Regions from separate parts of the Pseudomonas caspiana genome, predicted to be linked through region 2. Evidence: predicted binding sites of a transcription regulator. Region 2 holds the regulator's gene; the other holds the start of a gene.
What was found. Region 2 encodes sigma-54, which starts transcription at its own class of promoters, with help from an activator protein. Its sites were predicted from a motif close to ANTGGCATNNANNTTGCTNT; they were not measured.
Positions count from the first base shown of each region.

Region 1 (10,121 bases), 1.2 Mb from region 2:
CCGAGCAGGCGTTGAGCTATAGCCTTGATGTCGACGGGCAAACGGTGGAACTGGCGGCTGTTTCCATGGGTAACCCGCATGCGGTATTGCGCGTGGACGACATCAACGGTGCCCCGGTGCATGAGCTGGGTCCGAAAATTGAACACCATCCGCGCTTTCCGGCGCGGGTCAACGTTGGCTTTCTCTACGTTGTCGATCGTCAGCGGGCGCAGTTGCGCGTCTGGGAGCGCGGAGCCGGGGAAACCCAGGCCTGTGGCACCGGCGCGTGCGCGGCAGCCGTTGCGGCTATCAGCCAGGGCTGGATGGATTCGCCACTGCTGATCGATCTGCCCGGTGGTCGTCTGTCGATCGAATGGGCAGGCCCCGGTCATCCGGTTTTGATGACCGGCCCCGCTGTCCGGGTATATGAAGGCCAAGTTCGTCTATGAGTGAGCAAACGCGATGACTGACAAGCCTCAGACTTCAACCGACAAGCCTAGCGAATCGCCGGTCGATAACGCAGCGCCAAATCTTGAAGCAGAGGCGATCATCGCTTACCTGCTTGAACGCCCGGATTTCTTTGCCGAGCACGACGAGTTACTGGTGTCGATGCGTATCCCGCATCAGCGCGGCGACACTGTTTCGCTGGTTGAACGCCAGCTCAAGCTGCTGCGCGAGCGCAACATCGAGATGCGCCATCGTCTGTCACAACTGATGGACGTTGCCCGCGATAACGACCGGCTGTTCGAGAAGACCCGCCGCCTTAATCTTGCATTGATGGACGCCAGCAGTCTCGAAGAGATTGTGATCGCTGTTGAAGACAGCCTCCGTCAGGACTTCCAGGTGCCCTTCGTCAGCTTGATCCTGTTCAGCGACAGCGCAATGCCGGTTGGCCGTTGGGTCAGCAGCGCCGATGCGCAAAAAGCGATTGGTGGGCTGATTGGCGACAAGACAGTGTGCGGCGCGTTGCGTGAGCATGAGCTGACCTTCCTGTTTGGCGCTGAGCAGGGCAAGGAAGTCGGTTCAACCGCTGTTGCGACTCTTAGCCATCTTGGCCTGCATGGCGTGTTGGCCATCGGCAGTCGCGATCCGCAACACTACAAAAGCTCGGTCGGCACCCTGTTCCTCAACTACATCGCCGATGTGCTCAGCCGTCTGTTGCCGCGCTTCACCCACTCCTTACGCTCGGTTCGCTAGTGATGGAACGACAGCTGGACGCTTACTGCACACATTTGCGCAGTGAGCGCCAAGTGTCGCCCCATACACTCGAAGCTTATCGCCGCGACCTCAACAAGGTTTTGGCGTATTGCGAGAAGCAGCAACTCAACAGTTGGGCTGCGCTGGACATTCAGCACCTGCGCAGCCTGATTGCCCGCCAGCATCAGCAAGGGCAATCCTCGCGCAGCCTTTCGCGTCTGCTGTCAGCGGTGCGTGGGCTCTATCACTACCTCAATCGCGAAGGCATCTGCGAGCATGACCCGGCCAACGGCCTGTCGCCGCCCAAAGGCGAACGACGCCTGCCGAAAACCCTGGATACGGATCGCGCTCTGCAATTGCTGGACGGGGGTGTTGAAGATGACTTCCTTGCCCATCGCGATCAGGCGATTCTGGAGTTGTTCTATTCATCAGGGCTGCGTTTGTCCGAGCTGACCGGCTTGAACATGGAGCAACTGGACCTGAGCGAAGGTCTGGTGCAAGTCTTGGGTAAAGGCAGCAAGACCCGAGTCCTGCCAGTGGGCAGGAAGGCCCGTGAGGCGCTGCAGGCGTGGATTGCACTGCGTGCCCTGGCTAACCCTGAAGATGACGCTGTGTTCATCAGCCAGCAAGGTCGACGTTTAGGGCCGCGTGCTATCCAGAAGCGGGTCAAGGCCGCCGGCGAGCGCGAATTAGGGCAGAACCTGCACCCGCACATGTTGCGTCACTCTTTCGCTAGCCACTTGCTCGAATCTTCCCAGGATCTGCGCGCTGTTCAGGAATTGCTCGGCCATGCCGACATCAAAACCACGCAGATCTACACCCATCTGGATTTCCAGCATTTGGCGTCGGTCTACGACAGCGCCCATCCGCGGGCTAAACGCAAAGGTTCTGACCATGATTAAGCTGATCACCTTCGATCTGGATGACACCTTGTGGCATACCGCACCGGCCATCGTCGGCGCAGAGGCCATCCTGCGCGAATGGCTCGCGGCAAATGCGCCAAAGCTTGGTCCGGTACCAGTCGAGCATTTGGGGGAAATTCGTGCGCGTCTGGTAGAAGCCGACCCCACTTTCAAGTACCGCATCAGCGCCCTGCGGCGGCGCGTTCTGTTCCATGCGCTAGAAGACGCCGGTTACCCCTCGGTTGAAGCTGGGGCGCTGGCTGATCAGGCGTTTGAAGTATTCCTGCATGGCCGCCATCAGGTCGAGATCTTCCCGGAGGTCCATCCGACGCTGGAGATTCTGGCCAGGACCTTCACCCTGGGAGTGATCACCAACGGCAATGCCGATGTGCGTCGCCTGGGGCTGGCCGATTATTTCGCCTTTGCGCTGTGTGCTGAAGACCTGGGCATCGGCAAGCCTGACCCTGCTCCGTTCGTGGAAGCACTCAAGCGCGCCGACGTCGATGCGGGCGCTGCGGTGCACATCGGCGATCACCCTGGCGACGACATCGCAGGCGCTCAGCAAGCCGGTATGCGAGCGATCTGGTACAACCCGGCTGGTAAGCCGTGGGAAGGCGACAAACTGCCTGACGCCGAGATCAGCAGCCTGACGCAGCTGCCGGAGGTATTGAGTCGCTGGGCATAGATGATGTGGCGGCTGGTGATGAATTTTGGGAGCTGGGCTTGCCCAGCTCCCACAGTCATCATCGGTCTTGCTTGGGCTGCTCAGGCCTGAGCCCGCAGCCAGATTTTTGCCAAAAAAAAGCCCGCAGCGACAGCGGGCTTTTTCTTATCCGGCATCACACCCTTAGATAGGGCGGCTACCGTATTTGTTGTCCGGCTTCTTGGGCGGATCGGCGACCACGTTGGCCTCCACTTCCTGCACCTTGCCACCACGGGCGAGGAACTCTTCCATGGCGCGAGCCAGAGCGTCACGCTCTTTGTTTTTGGCTTCAACGCTAGGCAGTTCATCAACCGAGACAGCGGCCTTGGCCTTGCCTTTGGTCGGCGTTACCGAAGCTTCCGCACCGTCATCGGCTTCAGCACCATCGTCTTCGGGAGCAGCTGCAAGCTCCTCACCGTCCTCTTCACCTTCCAGATCATCAACCAGATCGTCGTTGTCATCGTCGCTCATGTTCTACCTCATGACTTGCGAAAGCAGATTAGTTATAGCCCAGCTGTGCACGTTTTCGAATGCTGCCGGAAAAAATTCAACATCCGCTGCAAAACAGCGGTTATGCCTGTTCACCCTGAAGGGTGGCCAGGACGTTGCGAGCACCGCCAGCATCACGGTGCTCACCCAGATAAACACCTTGCCAGGTGCCTAAGGCCAATCGAACCGCCGAGACCGGCAAAACCAACTGGCAGCCTAGCAAACTGGCCTTGAAATGCGCCGGCAGGTCGTCAGGGCCTTCGTCCTCATGTTCAAAGCCGTGGGTGCCTTGTGGCACCAGACGGTTGAAAAAGCGCTCGAAGTCACGACGTACAGCCGGGTCAGCGTTCTCGTTGACGGTCAACGACGCCGAGGTGTGCTGCAGCCACAAATGCAACAACCCGACTCGGCACCCCCGCAGCTCCGGCAAGCCTGCAAGAATTTCGTCGGTTACCAGATGAAACCCGCGTGGCTTGGCCCGCAGGGTAATTCTGGTCTGTTGCCACATACAGTTCTCCGCACATTCGGCGCGCATTCTAACGCGCTGGTAGAAAAAGCAAAGCGCGCAATAATCCGTCTTTTCTGTAAGCCATCGACGCTTGCTCGCCAACGTGGCGAGGAACTCTGCAAACTGTCAGGAATGCCCCTTGCAAAGCGGCCTGAGTATCTGGCCAAACGCTTTGCCGGGCAATCTATCGACAAACTCCAGACAAAAAAATGCCCGGTAAACCGGGCATTTTTTTACAGTGGCTTACAAGTTGTAGCCACGCTCGTTGTGTTGCGCAAGGTCGAGGCCGACAGCTTCTTCCTCTTCGGTGACACGCAGGCCCATGACCGCGTCCAGCACCTTGAGAATGATGAAGGTCACGATCGCTGTGTAAACCACGGTGAACGCCACGCCTTTGAACTGAATCCAGACCTGAGCCGCGATGTCAGTCACAGTACCGAAGCCGCCCAGAGCAGGGGCTGCGAATACGCCGGTCAGGATTGCGCCGACGATGCCGCCGATGCCGTGCACGCCGAAAGCGTCCAGGGAGTCGTCGTAGCCCAGCTTGCGCTTGAGGCTGGTGGCGCAGAAGAAGCAGATAACGCCTGCCGCCAGACCGATGATCAAAGCGCCCATCGGGCCAACAGTACCGGCAGCCGGAGTGATAGCCACCAGACCCGCAACAACACCCGAAGCGATACCCAGCGCGCTTGGTTTGCCGTGAGTCAGCCACTCAGCGAACATCCAGCTCAGTGCAGCAGCGGCGGTCGCGATCTGAGTAACCAGCATGGCCATGCCTGCAGTGCCGTTGGCAGCTGCGGCGGAACCGGCGTTGAAGCCGAACCAGCCAATCCAGAGCATTGCTGCGCCGACCAGGGTGTAACCCAGGTTGTGCGGTGCCATTGGAGTGGTAGGGAAGCCTTTACGCTTGCCAAGTACCAGACACGCCACCAGGCCAGCCACACCAGCGTTGATGTGAACAACGGTGCCGCCTGCGAAATCCAGGACTCCCCAGTCCCACATCAAGCCACCGACGCCGCCCCAGACCATGTGCGCGATTGGCGCGTAGACCAGGGTGAACCAGATAGCCATAAAGATCAGCATTGCGGAGAACTTCATGCGTTCTGCGAAAGCACCGACGATCAGGGCTGGAGTGATGATCGCGAAGGTCATCTGGAAGGTGATGAACACCGCTTCAGGGAACAGAGCCGCAGCGCCAGTGATGCTCGCAGGTGTCACACCTGCCAGGAACGCTTTGCCCATGCCGCCGAAGAACGAGTTGAAGTTGACGACGCCTTCTTCCATACCAGTGGTGTCGAACGCAATGCTGTAGCCGTAAACGACCCACAGGATGCTGATCAAACCAGTGATAGCGAAGCACTGCATCATCACGGAAAGAATGTTTTTAGAACGGACCATACCGCCGTAGAACAGCGCGAGGCCGGGGATGGTCATGAACAGCACCAAGGCTGTTGCAGTCAGCATCCAGGCGGTGTCGCCTGAGTTGAGGACTGGGGCTGCCACTTCGTCTGCCGCCATGGCCAAGCCAGGGGTTACGAGGGACAACAGGGCTCCTAGCCCTGCGAATTGACGCAGAGTCATATTGTTTTCTCCTGGGGCGTTGGGTTGGCGGCTTAGATTGCGTCGGTATCGGTTTCGCCGGTACGGATGCGAATGGCCTGTTCCAGATTCACAACAAAGATCTTGCCGTCACCAATCTTGCCGGTGTTGGCTGCTTTGGTTATCGCCTCGATAACGCGATCCAGATCCTTATCGTCAATAGCAACATCGATCTTCACCTTGGGAAGGAAGTCGACTACGTATTCCGCACCGCGATACAACTCGGTGTGGCCTTTCTGACGTCCGAAGCCTTTGACTTCAGTAACGGTGATGCCCTGCACGCCGATTTCGGACAGCGACTCGCGCACGTCGTCCAATTTGAACGGCTTGATGATGGCAGTGACTAGCTTCATGAAACTTTCTCCCGAATTGGTGGACTTGCCCCAGGAAAACAAACCCGACTCAAGTCTAAGCGCAGTGCCTGGCTTTGTAACGCATCGGTCGCCTGAAGGAGGTCCGACCAACCCCAGAAAACCGCTTTTGACGAAACATTCCCCGCTCCGCCTGCCGCACTGTATTCGTCAACACGACTGCATCAGTGCATGGGTCATCAGCGACTAAGCAGAAAGCTTGCCATCTCGTGAATTTTCATTGAATACAGGCCCTTGATCCCTGTTTCAGGCACCTGAGCCTCCCTGTGAAGCGTATTGGCGCACAACTAAAGTGCGTTCGTGCACGCGCTGGTGCGCCATTATCGTGCGCCCGATGCCGCTGGAAATGACTATAGACGCTCCGTGCTACACTGCCGCCCATCTGAAACCGGAGGTAGACATGCTCGCGCCCAAAGCTTTCCTCGATGCCCTGAGCGGCCACGCCTCGCGCTTGTTCAATGGCGAAACGCCGATCCCGCGTAACGAATTTGAAACCCAGTTCAAAGCCCTGCTGCAAAGCGGCTTCAGCAAACTGGATCTGGTCAGCCGGGAAGAATTCGACAGCCAGATGGCCGTCCTCGCCCGCACCCGTGCCCGCCTTGAAGCGCTTGAGGTGAAAGTTGCAGAGATGGAAGCGAAGTCGAATCCGCCTGTGGGTGAGTAGAGCTGACATGCGACGGTTTTGTGGGAGCCAAGCTTGGTCTGGGCGGCATTCCGACGATGAACGATGACGCGGGTTTCTGATAAACCGCGGCGCCTTCATCGCGGGCAATCCTCCCCACAGATATCGATCATCCCTGTGGGAGCCGAGCTTGCTCGCGATAAATGATAACGCGGTCTACCTGAGTACCGAGGCGTCTATATCGCGGGCAAGCCTCGCTCCCACAGGGATTTGCTTTCCGCATGACAGGGTGGTGTCAGTATTAAAAGGACATTCCTGCGGACACAAAATGGTGCATCCCCTTCTGGCATCTGCCTCACCTTGCAATCAACAACCGCTCCAGCCGTTTCGTATACGGCGAAAGATCACCGATGGTGCGCTCGACCCATTGCGGGTCGTAATAGGTGTCCAGATAGCGCTCGCCGCTGTCGCACATCAACGTCACCACTGAGCCTTTCAGGCCCTGCTCCTGCATTTGTAGCGCTACCGTCAGCGCGCCCCATACGTTTGTCCCGGTAGAGCCACCGGGCTTCTTGCCGATCAGCTTTTCCAGCCAGCCGAGTGTGGCAATGCTCGCTGCATCGGGGATTTGCAACATGTCGTCAATCACGCCCGGCAGAAACGACGCCTCTACCCTCGGCCGTCCAATGCCCTCGATGCGGCTGCCCTTGAGGCTGGTCAGGCTGGTCTCACCGCTGCGGTAGCTGTCGTAGAACACCGAATTCTCCGGGTCTACGACGATCAGTTTGGTGGCATGGCCCTTGTAGCGAATGAACCGACCGATAGTCGATGACGTGCCGCCCGTTCCTGCGCTCATCACAATAGCCGTCGGAATGGGATGTTCTTCTCCACTCAACTGATCAAAGATGCTGTCGGCGATGTTGTTATTGCCGCGCCAGTCTGTAGCCCGTTCGGCGTAGGTGAACTGATCCATGTAATGGCCGTTGTCGACCTGGGCCAGACGTTCAGCTTCGGGATACATGTCGCAGGACTGCTCCACAAAGTGGCAGCGCCCGCCAAGCAGCTCAACCTGCTGGATTTTCTTGCTCGCGGTATGACGCGGCATGACTGCGGTAAAAGGCAGCCCCAGCAGTTTTGCGAAATACGCCTCCGATACTGCAGTGCTGCCGGAAGAGGCCTCCACTACATGCGTGCCTTGGCGAATCTTGCCGCTACAGATTGCATGAAGAAATAACGAGCGCGCCAGACGATGCTTCAAGCTACCGCTGGGGTGAGTACTTTCGTCTTTGATGTAGATATCGATACCGTTCAGTGCCGGAACATCAAGCTTGAGCATGTGCGTATCGGCCGAGCGCTGCTGATCGCAGTTGAGGGTTTTGATCGCGGTACGAATCCAGTCATTCATCTCTTCTGCGCCTCAGCAAAATCACATCTATTCTTGATGGCAAATGTTACTGAATGCTGGGAAAAAGGATTTCTTTTTGTTCTATTGTTTAGCTTCTTATATAGAAAAATATTCTCCCAAAGGACTGAATTGAAAAATGGACAGTCTTGATCGCCATATCCTCAGTATTTTGCAGCGTGATGCCTCTATCGTGCTCAAAGACCTTGCTGAAGCCGTCAACCTCTCAACAACGCCCTGCTGGAAGCGAGTCAAAAAGCTCGAAGAGGCCGGGTACATCAAATCCAGAGTTGCGCTTCTTGATCCGGAAAAGCTGGGGCTGGGGTTGTCGGTTTTCGTCCAGCTCAAGACCCAGCGCCATGACACTCAGTGGCTTGAGCAATTTGCCCAAACCGTCATGCAGTACGAAGAGGTCATGGAGTTCTACCGAATGGCGGGCGAATGGGACTACATGCTGCGACTGGTCGTCAGCGACATGGCCGCTTACGACCGCTTTTACAAAAAGCTGATCAGCAGCACTGAAGGCCTTTCGACCATTACCTCCAGCTTCGCCATGGAGCAGTTGAAATACACGACGGCGCTGCCGTTGCCCCGTAGCTAGGCCTGTTCCCTGGGTGGGAACAGGCTAGCGACCGGTTAGAAGGTGTAGCTGACCGTGGCGCTGACGTTGCGCTCCTCACCCAAATAGCAGTAGCTCAGGCTTGCACAGGACGCGACGTAAGATTCGTTGGTCAGGTTGTTCGCGTTAACCCGTACGTCGACGCCTTTAAGCCCGACTTTGCTCAGGTCATAGCCGACTGAAGCGTCGAACAGTGTGTAGGACGGCACCTTCAGGATGTTTTCAGCATCTGCCCAGCTGTAGCCGACGTAGCGCACCCCTGCGCCCAGACGCAAGCCATCCAGCGCACCGCTGTTGAAGGCGTAGTCGCCCCAGACCGACGCCATGTGTTTAGGAGCTTGTGTCGGTGAGTTGCCTTTGTTCTCGATGACGTTGGTGGGCGTGCTCAACGTGCTGATCATCGATTTGGAGTATTCGATGTCGGTCAATGTGTAGCCGCCCAACACTTTGAAGTTGTCGGTTAACTGCACGTGCGCTTCCAGCTCCAGACCCTGGGAGCGTACCGCGCCAATAGGGCGATAGAAATTCTCTTGCGGCAGTTTGGAAGCCAGATTCTCCTGATCAATCCGGAATACCGAGGCGGTAAACAGGTTGTCCGTTCCGGGTGGCTGGTACTTGATGCCTGCTTCCCATTGAGTGCCGTCTGTTGGCGCCAGAGGGTTGCCATCACTGTCGGCGTACGAGTTCGGGTTAAACGACTCTGAATAGCTCACGTACGGCGCAATACCGTTATCGAACAGATACAGCACACCTGCCCGGCCGGTGAGCTTGGTGCGTCGATCACTGATTTCGGTGCCCTCTGGCCGCCCGGCTTCTGCCAGTCGGTTCTCGTCCGAGGTTTCCACCCAGTCCTGACGCAGGCCCAGCGAGAAGCGCCATTTATCCAGCTCGATCAAGTCCTGTGCATAAACGCCGGTCTGCTCCAGACGGCGTACGTAGCTGGTCGGGCTGAAGTAACTGATCGCCGAATTGCCATAAACCGGATCGAAGCCATTGAGCGATGCGACCGAACCACTGGTCCAGTCCACCACGGTCTTGCGTCGCTGGTAGTCAACACCGAGCAACGCCGTGTGCTTGGCCGAACCGGTGAAGAACTCAGCCTGCAACATGTTATCGACGATGAACGCGTGCAGCCGCTCGTCACCACCTGAGTAATAGCGCGTCAGCTCGTTGCTGGTGGGCGTCGTCCAGTCGTAGGCGTAGATCTGATCGTTCTTCACCTTCGAGTCCAGATAACGGAAGTTCTGTCTGGCGGTAAACACATCGTTGAAGCGGTGCTCGAACTGGTAGCCGAAGGATTGTTGATCGCGACTGAAGCCATCGACTCCAGGCTCGCCATCGAAGAAGTGCTCGGAGATACGTTGCCCGTTACGCTTGCGCAGCGTGCCACTGGCCGGTACGCCGCCGTGATAGCCGCCTTCCGGGTCGCGTTGCAGATAGGCTTGCAGGGTCAGCGATGTGTCTTCGCTGAAGTCGATGCTGACGGTCGGCGCCAGCGCGTAGCGCTTCTCTTCGACGTGATCGAATTGCGTGTCTGACTTATCCACAAGCCCGGTCAGGCGATAAGCGATGCGCTTGTCTTCATCCACAGGCCCGCTGAAATCGAACCCCATGCCGCGTTGTCCTTGCGTGCCGACGGTGGCCTGAACCTGATGGTACGGCTCAAACAACGGTTTTTTGCTGGTTAATGCCACCAGACCACCCGGCGAACTGCGGCCGTACAGCACTGA
Region 1 is NZ_CP167995.1:6,264,571-6,274,691, forward strand. Features, by position in the region: gene dapF (diaminopimelate epimerase) at 1-428, shown strand, start outside; gene ABRP31_RS28275 (DUF484 family protein) at 442-1,176, shown strand; gene xerC (tyrosine recombinase XerC) at 1,179-2,078, shown strand; gene ABRP31_RS28285 (HAD family hydrolase) at 2,071-2,763, shown strand; gene sutA (transcriptional regulator SutA) at 2,926-3,252, opposite strand; gene ABRP31_RS28295 (secondary thiamine-phosphate synthase enzyme YjbQ) at 3,353-3,778, opposite strand; gene ABRP31_RS28300 (ammonium transporter) at 4,022-5,359, opposite strand; gene glnK (P-II family nitrogen regulator) at 5,392-5,730, opposite strand; gene ABRP31_RS28310 (accessory factor UbiK family protein) at 6,149-6,412, shown strand; gene ABRP31_RS28315 (PLP-dependent cysteine synthase family protein) at 6,726-7,775, opposite strand; gene ABRP31_RS28320 (Lrp/AsnC family transcriptional regulator) at 7,912-8,373, shown strand; gene ABRP31_RS28325 (TonB-dependent siderophore receptor) at 8,409-10,121, opposite strand, start outside.
Region 1: glnK (P-II family nitrogen regulator) is a predicted target of sigma-54. The motif match lies at 5,936-5,955, and genes of this name have one in related genera.

Region 2 (10,121 bases):
GTTGCTGGCAGCGAAGCGCGGCAACCACTTGTTGAGATAAGTGAATATGTCCTGAAACATCTCTTCGACATCAGGCTGCGCAGCCAGGTAGTCGACAACCGCCTGGTCCTTGCCCGACTGCTCTCGCAGTTCAGGCTTCCAGTAGGGGTTGGGCAAGCAGCGGACGTCGAACACCAGATCGGCATCCACCGGCATGCCGCGCTTGAACCCGAAGGATTCGATCAGGAATGCCGTACCCGGCTCCGGCTTGTTCAGCAAGCGAAGCTTCAGCGTATCGCGCAGTTGATAGAGGTTCAGGTGGGTCGTGTTGATCTTCAGGTCGGCAAGATCAATGATCGGCCCCAGCAACGCGGTCTCGTCCCGAATGGCTTCTGCCAGTGAGCGGTTGGCGTTACTTAATGGGTGGCGACGGCGGGTTTCAGAGAAGCGCTTGAAGAGGGTTGATTCATCTGCGTCCAGGTACAGCACGTCGCACTGGATATTGCGTGAACGAACTTCTTCAAGCATCTGCGGGAAGCGTGTCAGGTGGCTGGGTAGATTGCGCGCATCGATAGATACGGCTAACAGCGGTTCGGCGAGTTCGGTATTGATCAATGCGCGTTCGGCAAGCTCCGGGAGAAGCCCGGCCGGAAGGTTATCAACGCAGTAAAAGCCGTTGTCTTCCAGCACATCAAGCGCCGTGCTTTTGCCGGAGCCTGAGCGACCACTAACGATGATCATGCGCATGATTAGTGCCCGTTCTGCTCGTTCAGTACCACCTGATAGAGCGCTTCATTGCTCGCGGCGCTGCGCAGGCGTTCACGCACTTCTTTACGGTCGAGCATGCTGGCGATCTGGCGCAGCAACTCCAGGTGTGCATCGGTAGCGGCTTCCGGAACCAGCAGGACAAACAGCAAGTCCACGGGCGCGCCGTCGATGGCGTCGAAATCTACAGGGGCGTTCAGGTGCAGCAGTGCACTGATGGGCGAAGCACAGCCCTTCAGGCGACAGTGCGGAATGGCGATGCCATTGCCAAAGCCGGTAGAGCCAAGTTTCTCGCGGGCGACAAGGCTCTCGAACACGACTTGCGAGTCCAGATCAGGCACTTCTCTGCCGATCAGGTTGGCAATTTGTTCGAGGACTTTTTTCTTGCTGCCGCCCGGCACGTTCACGAGTGAACGGCCGGGGGTCAGGATATTTTCTAATCGGATCATGTTTGGGGGGTTATCAGCGAGCCGTCGCACCCTGAAGGAGGCTGAGCTGCTTTTCCTTATGCTTGAGCAGTTGTCTATCCAGCTTGTCGGTCAAAAGGTCGATTGCCGCGTACATGTCATCATGTTCCGCATTGGCGACGACCTTTGAGCCGGGGATGTGCAGGGTGGCTTCGATTTTCTGTTTCAGCTTCTCGACCTCCATGATGACCTGCACATTAGTGATCTTGTCGAAGTGGCGCTCCAGTCGTCCGAGTTTTTCGGTGATGTAGTCGCGTAGGGCGTCGGTCACATCCAGTTGATGTCCACTGATGTTGACTTGCATACCGCTTTCTCCTTATTGCCAGTGCATAAAGAGGCAGGCTTTTGCCTGCCACTGGAACGCTGTGGCTAGCAACCGGGTTGCGTAAAGCCGTCACGGGCAATGCTCGCTGGGCTACTACTGTACCTCTCGTCACATCAGTCGCTTGCGTTCGCTTGACGGCGCTATGCCAAGTGATTCGCGGTATTTGGCTACTGTGCGACGGGCTACTTGAATGCCTTGTGCCTCCAGTAAACCAGCGATCTTGCTGTCACTCAACGGCTTTTTCTGATTTTCCGCCGCAACCAGTTTTTTGATGATCGCCCGAATCGCTGTCGACGAACATTCACCGCCCTCGGAGGTGCTTACGTGGCTGGAGAAGAAATATTTCAACTCGTAAATACCGCGGGGGGTATGCATGAATTTCTGTGTGGTTACACGGGAGATGGTCGACTCGTGCATGCCTACCGCTTCAGCGATGTCATGCAGGACCAGTGGCTTCATAGCCTCATCGCCGTACTCAAGGAAGCCGCGCTGGTGTTCGACGATTTGCGTGGCGACCTTCATCAGCGTTTCATTGCGGCTCTGCAGGCTTTTGATGAACCAGCGTGCCTCTTGCAGCTGATTGCGCATGAACGTGTTGTCGGCGCTGGTATCGGCGCGGCGGACAAAACCGGCGTACTGCGGGTTCACGCGCAGGCGCGGGACTGATTCCTGATTGAGCTCAACCAGCCAGCGTTCATTGTCTTTGCGGACGATGACATCCGGCACCACGTATTCGGCTTCGGTGGATTCGATTTGCGAACCGGGCCGGGGGTTGAGGCTTTGCACCAGTTCGATGACCTGGCGCAGCTCATCCTCTTTGAGCTTCATGCGGCGCATCAGTTGCGAGTAATCGCGGCTGCCGAGGAGGTCGATGAAATCACTGACAAGGCGCTGTGCTTCGCTGAGCCAGCGGGTTTTTGCAGGAAGCTGGCGCAGTTGCAGCAGCAGACATTCGCTTAGATTGCGAGCGCCGATGCCTGCTGGTTCAAACTGCTGGATGCGGTGCAGCACGGCTTCGATCTCATCAAGCTCGATATCAAGCTCGGGATCAAAGGCGTCGAGAATCTCTTCCAGCGTCTCGTCCAGATATCCTTGATTGTTGATGCAGTCGATCAGTGTCACGGCGATCAAGCGATCGGTGTCGGACATCGGTGCCAGATTCAGTTGCCAGAGCAAATGGCTTTGCAGGCTTTCACCGGCTGAGGTGCGGGTAGTGAAGTCCCACTCATCGTCATCGTTGCTGGGCAGGCTGCTGGCGCTGGTCTGATAGACGTCTTCCCAGGCGGTATCGACAGGCAGTTCGTTGGGGATGCGCTCGTTCCAGTCGCCTTCTTCAAGATTGTCCACTGTTGGAGCGGATTCCTGATAGGTCGGCTCCTGAACATCAGGGTTGGGCTTCTGCTCGATGTTGTCAGCCAGCGGATCGGCGTTGTCGAAGTCGTCGCCTTCTTCCTGGCGTTCCAGCATAGGGTTTGACTCCAGCGCCTCCTGAATCTCCTGTTGGAGGTCCAGCGTCGACAGTTGGAGTAAGCGGATGGCCTGTTGCAGCTGCGGCGTCATCGTCAGCTGCTGGCCCATTCTCAAGACTAGCGATGGTTTCATGGCTGGGGCTTAACACCTTATTCGCCGGCGCACATGCGCCATCCACTACAGAGCGCCGGGGCGCCTACATAAGCAAATTATATGCCTGAAACCGAAGTGTTTGCCTAGGGTGTGCTGGCATTTAATAAGTATCAGCACAAACACTCAGGCCTGCCCGCCTTTAACAGCGGGCACCGCAGCTTATTTACAGGCGGAACTCGTGGCCGAGGTAAACCTCTTTCACCAGCTGATTTGCCAGAATGGTTTCCGAATCGCCTTCGGCGATCAACTGCCCGTCATTGACGATGTAAGCGGTTTCACAGATGTCCAGAGTTTCACGGACGTTGTGATCGGTGATCAGCACGCCGATGCCCTTGGCTTTCAGATGGTGGATGATCTGCTTGATATCGCCTACGGAAATCGGGTCTACACCAGCAAAAGGTTCGTCGAGCAGAATGAACTTCGGCGCGGTCGCAAGTGCGCGGGCGATCTCTACCCGGCGGCGCTCACCACCGGACAAGCTCATACCCAGGTTGTCGCGAATGTGAGTGATGTGGAATTCCTGTAGCAGGCTTTCCAGCTCCTTGCGGCGTCCTTCGCGGTCCAGCTCCTGGCGAGTTTCGAGAATCGCCATGATGTTGTCTGCAACCGAAAGCTTGCGAAAGATCGAGGCTTCCTGTGGCAGGTAGCCGATACCTGCGCGGGCGCGTCCGTGCATGGGCTGGTGGCTTACATCCAGATCGTCAATCAGCACGCGTCCTTGGTCCGCCTGGACCAAGCCGACAATCATGTAGAAGCATGTGGTCTTGCCAGCGCCGTTAGGCCCCAGCAATCCTACGATCTGGCCGCTGTCGATAGACAGGCTCACATCACGCACGACCTGACGGCCCTTGTAGCTTTTAGCCAAATGCTGGGCTTTCAGGGTCGCCATTACGGGGCCTTCTGCTGGTCGGTTTTCTTTTTCGGCTGGATAACCATGTCGATACGCGGTCGCGGCGTGGTCACTTTGCTGCCGCCATTGGCGCGACCTGCGCTCACAATCTGCTTAACCGTGTCGTAAACGATCTTCTCGCCTTCGGAGGTGTTGCCATCGTTGATGACCTTGGCCTTGTCGATCAGCACAATACGATCCTGGGCAGCGTAGTACTGGATAGTGATCGCGTAGGCTTGAACGATTGGCTTGTCCACTGACGGCTTTTGCTCGTAGTAGGCAAGGTTGCCAACCGAGGTGAAGACGTCGACTTCGCCCTGGGCATTACGTGTGATGGTCACAGTGTTGCCTGTGATCTTCATCGAACCCTGGGTGATGATTACGTTGCCCTTGTAGGTGGCAACGCCTTTCTTGTCATCGAGTTGTGCGTCGTCTGACTGAATGTGAATCGGCTGATCGCGATCAGTCGGCAGGGACCAGGCGCTCGCGCTTCCCAGTGCTGCACCCAGGCCGAGCAAAAAAGGAAGGGTTTTAACGAGCCTCATACTGTCCTCTTACTTTAGATAGCAGGTCCATCCTGCCGTCGTTCAAATACGCTTTCATTCCCTTGGCCGTCGTCACACCGCCAGCGCCGTCGATTCTAACGGCTTGCTCGGTCTGCGCATATTGCTTCTGTGGGAATACGGTCATTCGACTGCTGGTGATAATGGTCGTACGGTTTTTGTCGTCGGTTCGTGCTACGCGAACCGAATCGATCAGCTCGACCTGCTCGCCGCCTGGCGACACTTCACCCGTTTTGCTCTGGATGTGCCAAGGATAGAGAGTGCCACGGTACATCTGCAGGTCTGGCGTGGTCAGCATTGTTACGTCAGTGGCCTTGATATGCTCGACCTTGTCGGCAGTCATTTCGTACTGCAATTTGCCATCCGGCAGATACTGCACGCTGTGCGCATTGATTGCGTAAAAATCGATGGCGCTCTCGTCCACTGTTGCAGCCGGTTGCTCCATGAAGCTTTCCGGGCTGATGTTCCAGTAGCCTGCGGCTGCCAGCAAAAATGCCAGCACGCCGAGGGTCAGAAACGTTCGAATTCTTTTGCTAAGCATAAATGGCTTCTATCTATAAGTAGGCGGCGTGAGCGGCTTCAAGGCTGCCTTGAGCGCTCATGATCAATTCACAGAACTCGCGAGCCGCGCCTTCGCCACCGCGTGCCTGGGTGATGCCATGGGCGTGCTGCCGGACAAAAGTGGCCGCATTGGCCACCGCCATGCCCATGCCGACACGCCGAATGACTGGCAAGTCTGGCAGATCATCACCCAGATAAGCGACCTGTTCGTAATTCAGGCCGAGTTGGCCGAGTAGTTCGTCGAGAACCACCAGCTTGTCTTCCCGGCCCTGGTAAAGATGTTCGATGCCCAGATTCTTTGCCCGGCGCTCGACTACCGGCGTTTTGCGACCGCTGATAATGGCCGTTGTCACGCCTGAAGCGATCAGCATTTTAATGCCTTGGCCGTCCAGCGTGTTGAAAGTCTTGAACTCGCTGCCGTCTTCAAGGAAATACAGGCGGCCGTCGGTCAGTACGCCGTCGACATCAAAAATCGCCAGTTTGATTTTTTTGCCGCGTTGCAGAAGGTCCGTGGTCATTTGCAAATCTCCATTACATGACGCCTGCACGCAGCAGGTCCTGCAGATTGAAAGCACCGACCGGATGATCATTTTCATCGACGACGATGAGTGAGCCGATCTTGTGGTCTTCCATTATTTTCAGCGCTTCGGCGGCAAGCATTTCAGGACGTGCCGTCTTGCCGTGCAGGGTCATCACGTCATCTATGGTCGCCAGGCGAATGTCGATCGGGCGATCCAGGGTGCGGCGCAGATCGCCGTCGGTGAATATCCCGGCCAGGCGTCCGTCAGCTTCGAGGATGGCGGTCATACCCAGCCCCTTGCGGGTCATTTCCATCAGTGCGTCGCGTAGCAGGGTGCCGCGTTGCACTTTTGGCAACTGGTCGCCGCTGTGCATGACGTGCTCGACCTTGAGCAGCAGGCGGCGACCCAGTGCGCCACCAGGGTGTGAAAAAGCGAAGTCCTCGGCGGTGAACCCCCGGGCCTCAAGCAAGGCAACCGCCAAGGCGTCGCCCATGACCAGTGCCGCAGTGGTCGAAGAGGTCGGAGCCAGATTCAGTGGGCAGGCTTCGTGTTCGACATGAGCGTTGAGATTGACGTCGGCAGCTTCGGCCAGAGTCGACTCTGGATTACCTGTCAGGCTGATCATCTTGATGCCCAGGCGCTTGATCAGGGGGAGCAGGGTAACGATTTCGGCAGTCGTGCCCGAATTGGACAAGGCCAGAATGATGTCGTCGGAGGTAATCATACCCATGTCGCCGTGGCTGGCCTCGGCAGGGTGGACAAAAAAAGATGTAGTGCCGGTGCTTGCCAGGGTGGCAGCGATTTTCTTGCCGATATGGCCGGATTTGCCCATGCCAACCACGACAACACGGCCCTTGCTCGCCAGAATCATCTCGCAAGCCTGGACGAAATCCGCATCGATATGAGCTAACAAGCCCTCCACCGCTTCGATCTCGAGACGGATGGTGCGTTGTGCTGATTGGATCAGGTCGCTGGTTTGGTTCATGGCAAAAAATCGGTCAGCTGGCTAAAAGGCGGCGATTATAGCGGTAATGCGCGATTCCCTCACGTCTGATCGTCGAGCTTTACTTTTAATCGTTCGGGGTGGCGATAAGCGAGTCGTCTTTGTGGGAAATGTCGCAAAATGTTTGTGCCGATATTGATTGATCAGCCTTCCTCTTGGGTGGCGCCTTATAGCGGTGGTATAGTTCGCGGCCTGTTCAGCCCACCGAGACAGCATGTCTCCCGCCAGGGACTCGGCAGCTGGACGTGAGGCTGCATCGCAAGGAGTTTAGATGAGCGCCGATAACGCCTACGCGATCGAGCTGAAGGGCGTTTCCTTCAAGCGCGGTACGCGCAGCATTTTCGAAAATGTCGATATTCGCATTCCCCGTGGCAAAGTCACCGGCATCATGGGACCTTCGGGCAGCGGCAAAACCACATTGCTGCGTCTGATGGGCGCCCAGTTGCGGCCGTCTGCGGGCGAAGTGTGGGTGAACGGTCAGAACCTGCCCACGCTGTCGCGCAGCGATCTGTTCGATGCGCGCAAGCACATGGGCGTGCTGTTTCAGAGTGGTGCGTTGTTCACTGATCTGGATGTATTCGAGAACGTCGCCTTTCCACTGCGCGTTCATACCGAGCTGCCTGAAGAAATGATCCGCGACATCGTCCTGCTGAAATTGCAGGCGGTTGGACTGCGCGGTGCTGTCGAATTGATGCCCGACGAGCTGTCAGGTGGTATGAAGCGTCGCGTGGCGCTGGCCAGAGCCATTGCCCTTGATCCGCAGATTCTCATGTATGACGAGCCGTTTGTGGGGCAGGACCCGATCGCTATGGGAGTCCTGGTTCGTCTGATCAAGTTGCTAAATGACGCGCTCGGCATCACCAGTGTCGTGGTTTCTCATGATCTGGACGAAACGGCGAGTATCGCCGATTACCTGTACGTGGTTGGCGATGGTCAGGTGCTGGGGCAGGGTACGCCCGAGGAACTGATGGGCTCGGACAATCCACGTATTCGTCAATTCATGACCGGTAATCCGGACGGCCCGGTGCCGTTTCATTATCCGGCGCCGGATTATCGCGAAGATCTTTTGGGGAAGCGCTGATGCGCAAGAAGTCACTAATGGAGCGGATACGCCTGCTGGGGCGTGCCGCAATAGATATCCTGGCTGTCCTCGGACGTTCGGCGATCTTTCTGGTTCATGCGTTGCTGGGGCGCAGTTCAATCGGCGGCAGTTTCCAGTTGCTGGTCAGACAGCTTTACTCGGTGGGTGTCATGTCGCTGGCGATTATTGTCGTCTCTGGCATGTTCATCGGCATGGTGTTGTCGCTGCAGGGGTTCAGCATCCTGACCAAGTACGGTTCGGAGCAGGCTGTCGGGCAAATGGTTGCGCTGACACTGCTGCGTGAGTTGGGGCCGGTTGTCACCGCTCTGCTGTTCGCGGGTCGTGCCGGTTCGGCATTGACCGCCGAAATCGGCAACATGAAGTCCACCGAGCAATTGTCCAGTCTGGAAATGATCGGCGTGGACCCTCTCAAGTACATTGTCGCGCCACGGTTGTGGGCAGGGTTCATTTCCCTGCCGTTGCTGGCCATGATCTTTAGCGTAGTGGGTATCTGGGGAGGCTCCTGGGTAGCAATCGACTGGCTGGGTGTTTACGAGGGTTCCTTCTGGTCAAATATGCAAAACAGCGTTTCTTTCGTTGATGATGTGATTAACGGAGTTATCAAGAGCGTCGTATTTGCCTTCGTGGTGACCTGGATCGCCGTGTTCCAGGGTTACGACTGCGAACCCACCTCAGAAGGGATCAGTCGTGCCACGACCAAAACAGTCGTGTATGCCTCCCTGGCCGTGTTAGGCCTGGACTTTATTCTGACCGCATTGATGTTTGGAGATTTCTGATGCAAAACCGCACCATCGAAACAGGTGTCGGCCTGTTCCTGCTGGCCGGGATACTGGCTTTGCTCCTGCTTGCCCTGCGCGTCAGCGGTCTGAGCTCCAGTGCCAGCACTGATACTTATAAACTTTATGCAAATTTCGACAATATTGCCGGTTTGACTGTCAGAGCCAAAGTGAGCATGGCAGGGGTCACTATCGGTAAGGTCACTGCGATCGATCTGGATCGCGATACTTTCACCGGCCGGGTGACGATGGAAGTACAGAAAAAGGTTAATAACCTGCCTCTCGATTCCACCGCATCGATTTTGACCGCTGGCTTGCTCGGTGAGAAGTATGTGGGTATCAGCGTAGGTGGTGACGACGGGTTGCTGAAGGATGGCAGTACCATCCATGACACGCAGTCGTCACTTGTGCTGGAAGACCTTATCGGAAAATTTCTGCTCAATACCGTGAGTAAAGACGCTAAATGAGGAGCTTCTAGATGATCTCAATCGTGCGCCGTGGTCTGTTGGTGTTGCTGGCATTGCTACCAATGTTGGGCAATGCTGCCGCCACACCGTCCGCTCATGATCTGGTGGATCGCACCACCAAGGAATTGCTGAGCGATCTGGCAGCCAACAAAGAACAGTACAAAAGCAATCCGGGCGCTTTTTATGATGCGTTGAACCGCATCGTTGGTCCGGTGGTAGATGCCGACGGCATCTCCAAAAGCATCATGACCGTCAAGTATTCACGCAACGCTTCTCCTGAGCAGATGCAGCGCTTTCAGGAAAACTTCAAGCGTAGCCTGATGCAGTTCTACGGCAACGCGTTGCTGGAATACAACAATCAGGGCATCACCGTTTCGCCTGAAAAGGCTGAAGGCGCGGATCGCACCAGCGTTGAAATGCAGGTCAAGGGTAATAACGGCGCGGTTTATCCTGTGTCCTATACGCTCGTGAAGATTGGTGGTGAGTGGAAGGTGCGCAACGTCATCATCAACGGCATCAATATCGGTAAGCTGTTCCGCGATCAGTTCGCTGATGCGATGCAGCGCAACGGCAATAATCTGGACGAGACGATCAATAGCTGGGCAGGTGAAGTTGCCAAAGCTAAAGAAAAAGCCCCTGAAGCTGCCGGTCCGGCCGCGCAATGACTGAGTCAGCCGTAAGGCTCGCCGCGCCGGGTGAGCTGCAATTGATCGGCACGCTCGACTATTCGACCGGTCCAGCCTTGCGCAAGCAAGGCGCTGCGCTGATCAAGTCGAGCGAGTTGTCGACCGTTGTTCTGGACTGCGCCGGCGTCGAGAAGTCCAGCAGCGTAGGCCTTGCCTTGCTGCTGGCGTTCATGCGTGATGCGCAGGATGCGGGCAAGAACGTGAGTATTCGTGCGATGCCCGAAGACATGCGCAAGATTGCCCAGGTGTCAGAGCTGACCGAACTGCTTCAAGATCATTGATCTTCTTTTATGAAAGCCCCTCGTCCGGGTCCTGCGTTGCGGGGTTCGCATTGAGTGGGCTTTTTTGTATGATGGCCGACCCGCGCGCGTAGGTCGCCAATCGAGGTTTTGCA
Region 2 is NZ_CP167995.1:5,046,901-5,057,021, reverse strand. Features, by position in the region: gene rapZ (RNase adapter RapZ) at 1-726, opposite strand, end outside; gene ptsN (PTS IIA-like nitrogen regulatory protein PtsN) at 729-1,193, opposite strand; gene hpf (ribosome hibernation-promoting factor, HPF/YfiA family) at 1,207-1,515, opposite strand; gene ABRP31_RS22930 (RNA polymerase factor sigma-54) at 1,645-3,138, opposite strand; gene lptB (LPS export ABC transporter ATP-binding protein) at 3,323-4,048, opposite strand; gene lptA (lipopolysaccharide transport periplasmic protein LptA) at 4,048-4,593, opposite strand; gene lptC (LPS export ABC transporter periplasmic protein LptC) at 4,580-5,152, opposite strand; gene ABRP31_RS22910 (HAD family hydrolase) at 5,166-5,690, opposite strand; gene ABRP31_RS22905 (KpsF/GutQ family sugar-phosphate isomerase) at 5,704-6,678, opposite strand; gene ABRP31_RS22900 (ATP-binding cassette domain-containing protein) at 6,968-7,777, shown strand; gene mlaE (lipid asymmetry maintenance ABC transporter permease subunit MlaE) at 7,777-8,574, shown strand; gene mlaD (outer membrane lipid asymmetry maintenance protein MlaD) at 8,574-9,041, shown strand; gene ABRP31_RS22885 (phospholipid-binding protein MlaC) at 9,053-9,706, shown strand; gene ABRP31_RS22880 (STAS domain-containing protein) at 9,703-10,008, shown strand; gene ABRP31_RS22875 (BolA family protein) at 10,121-10,121, shown strand, end outside.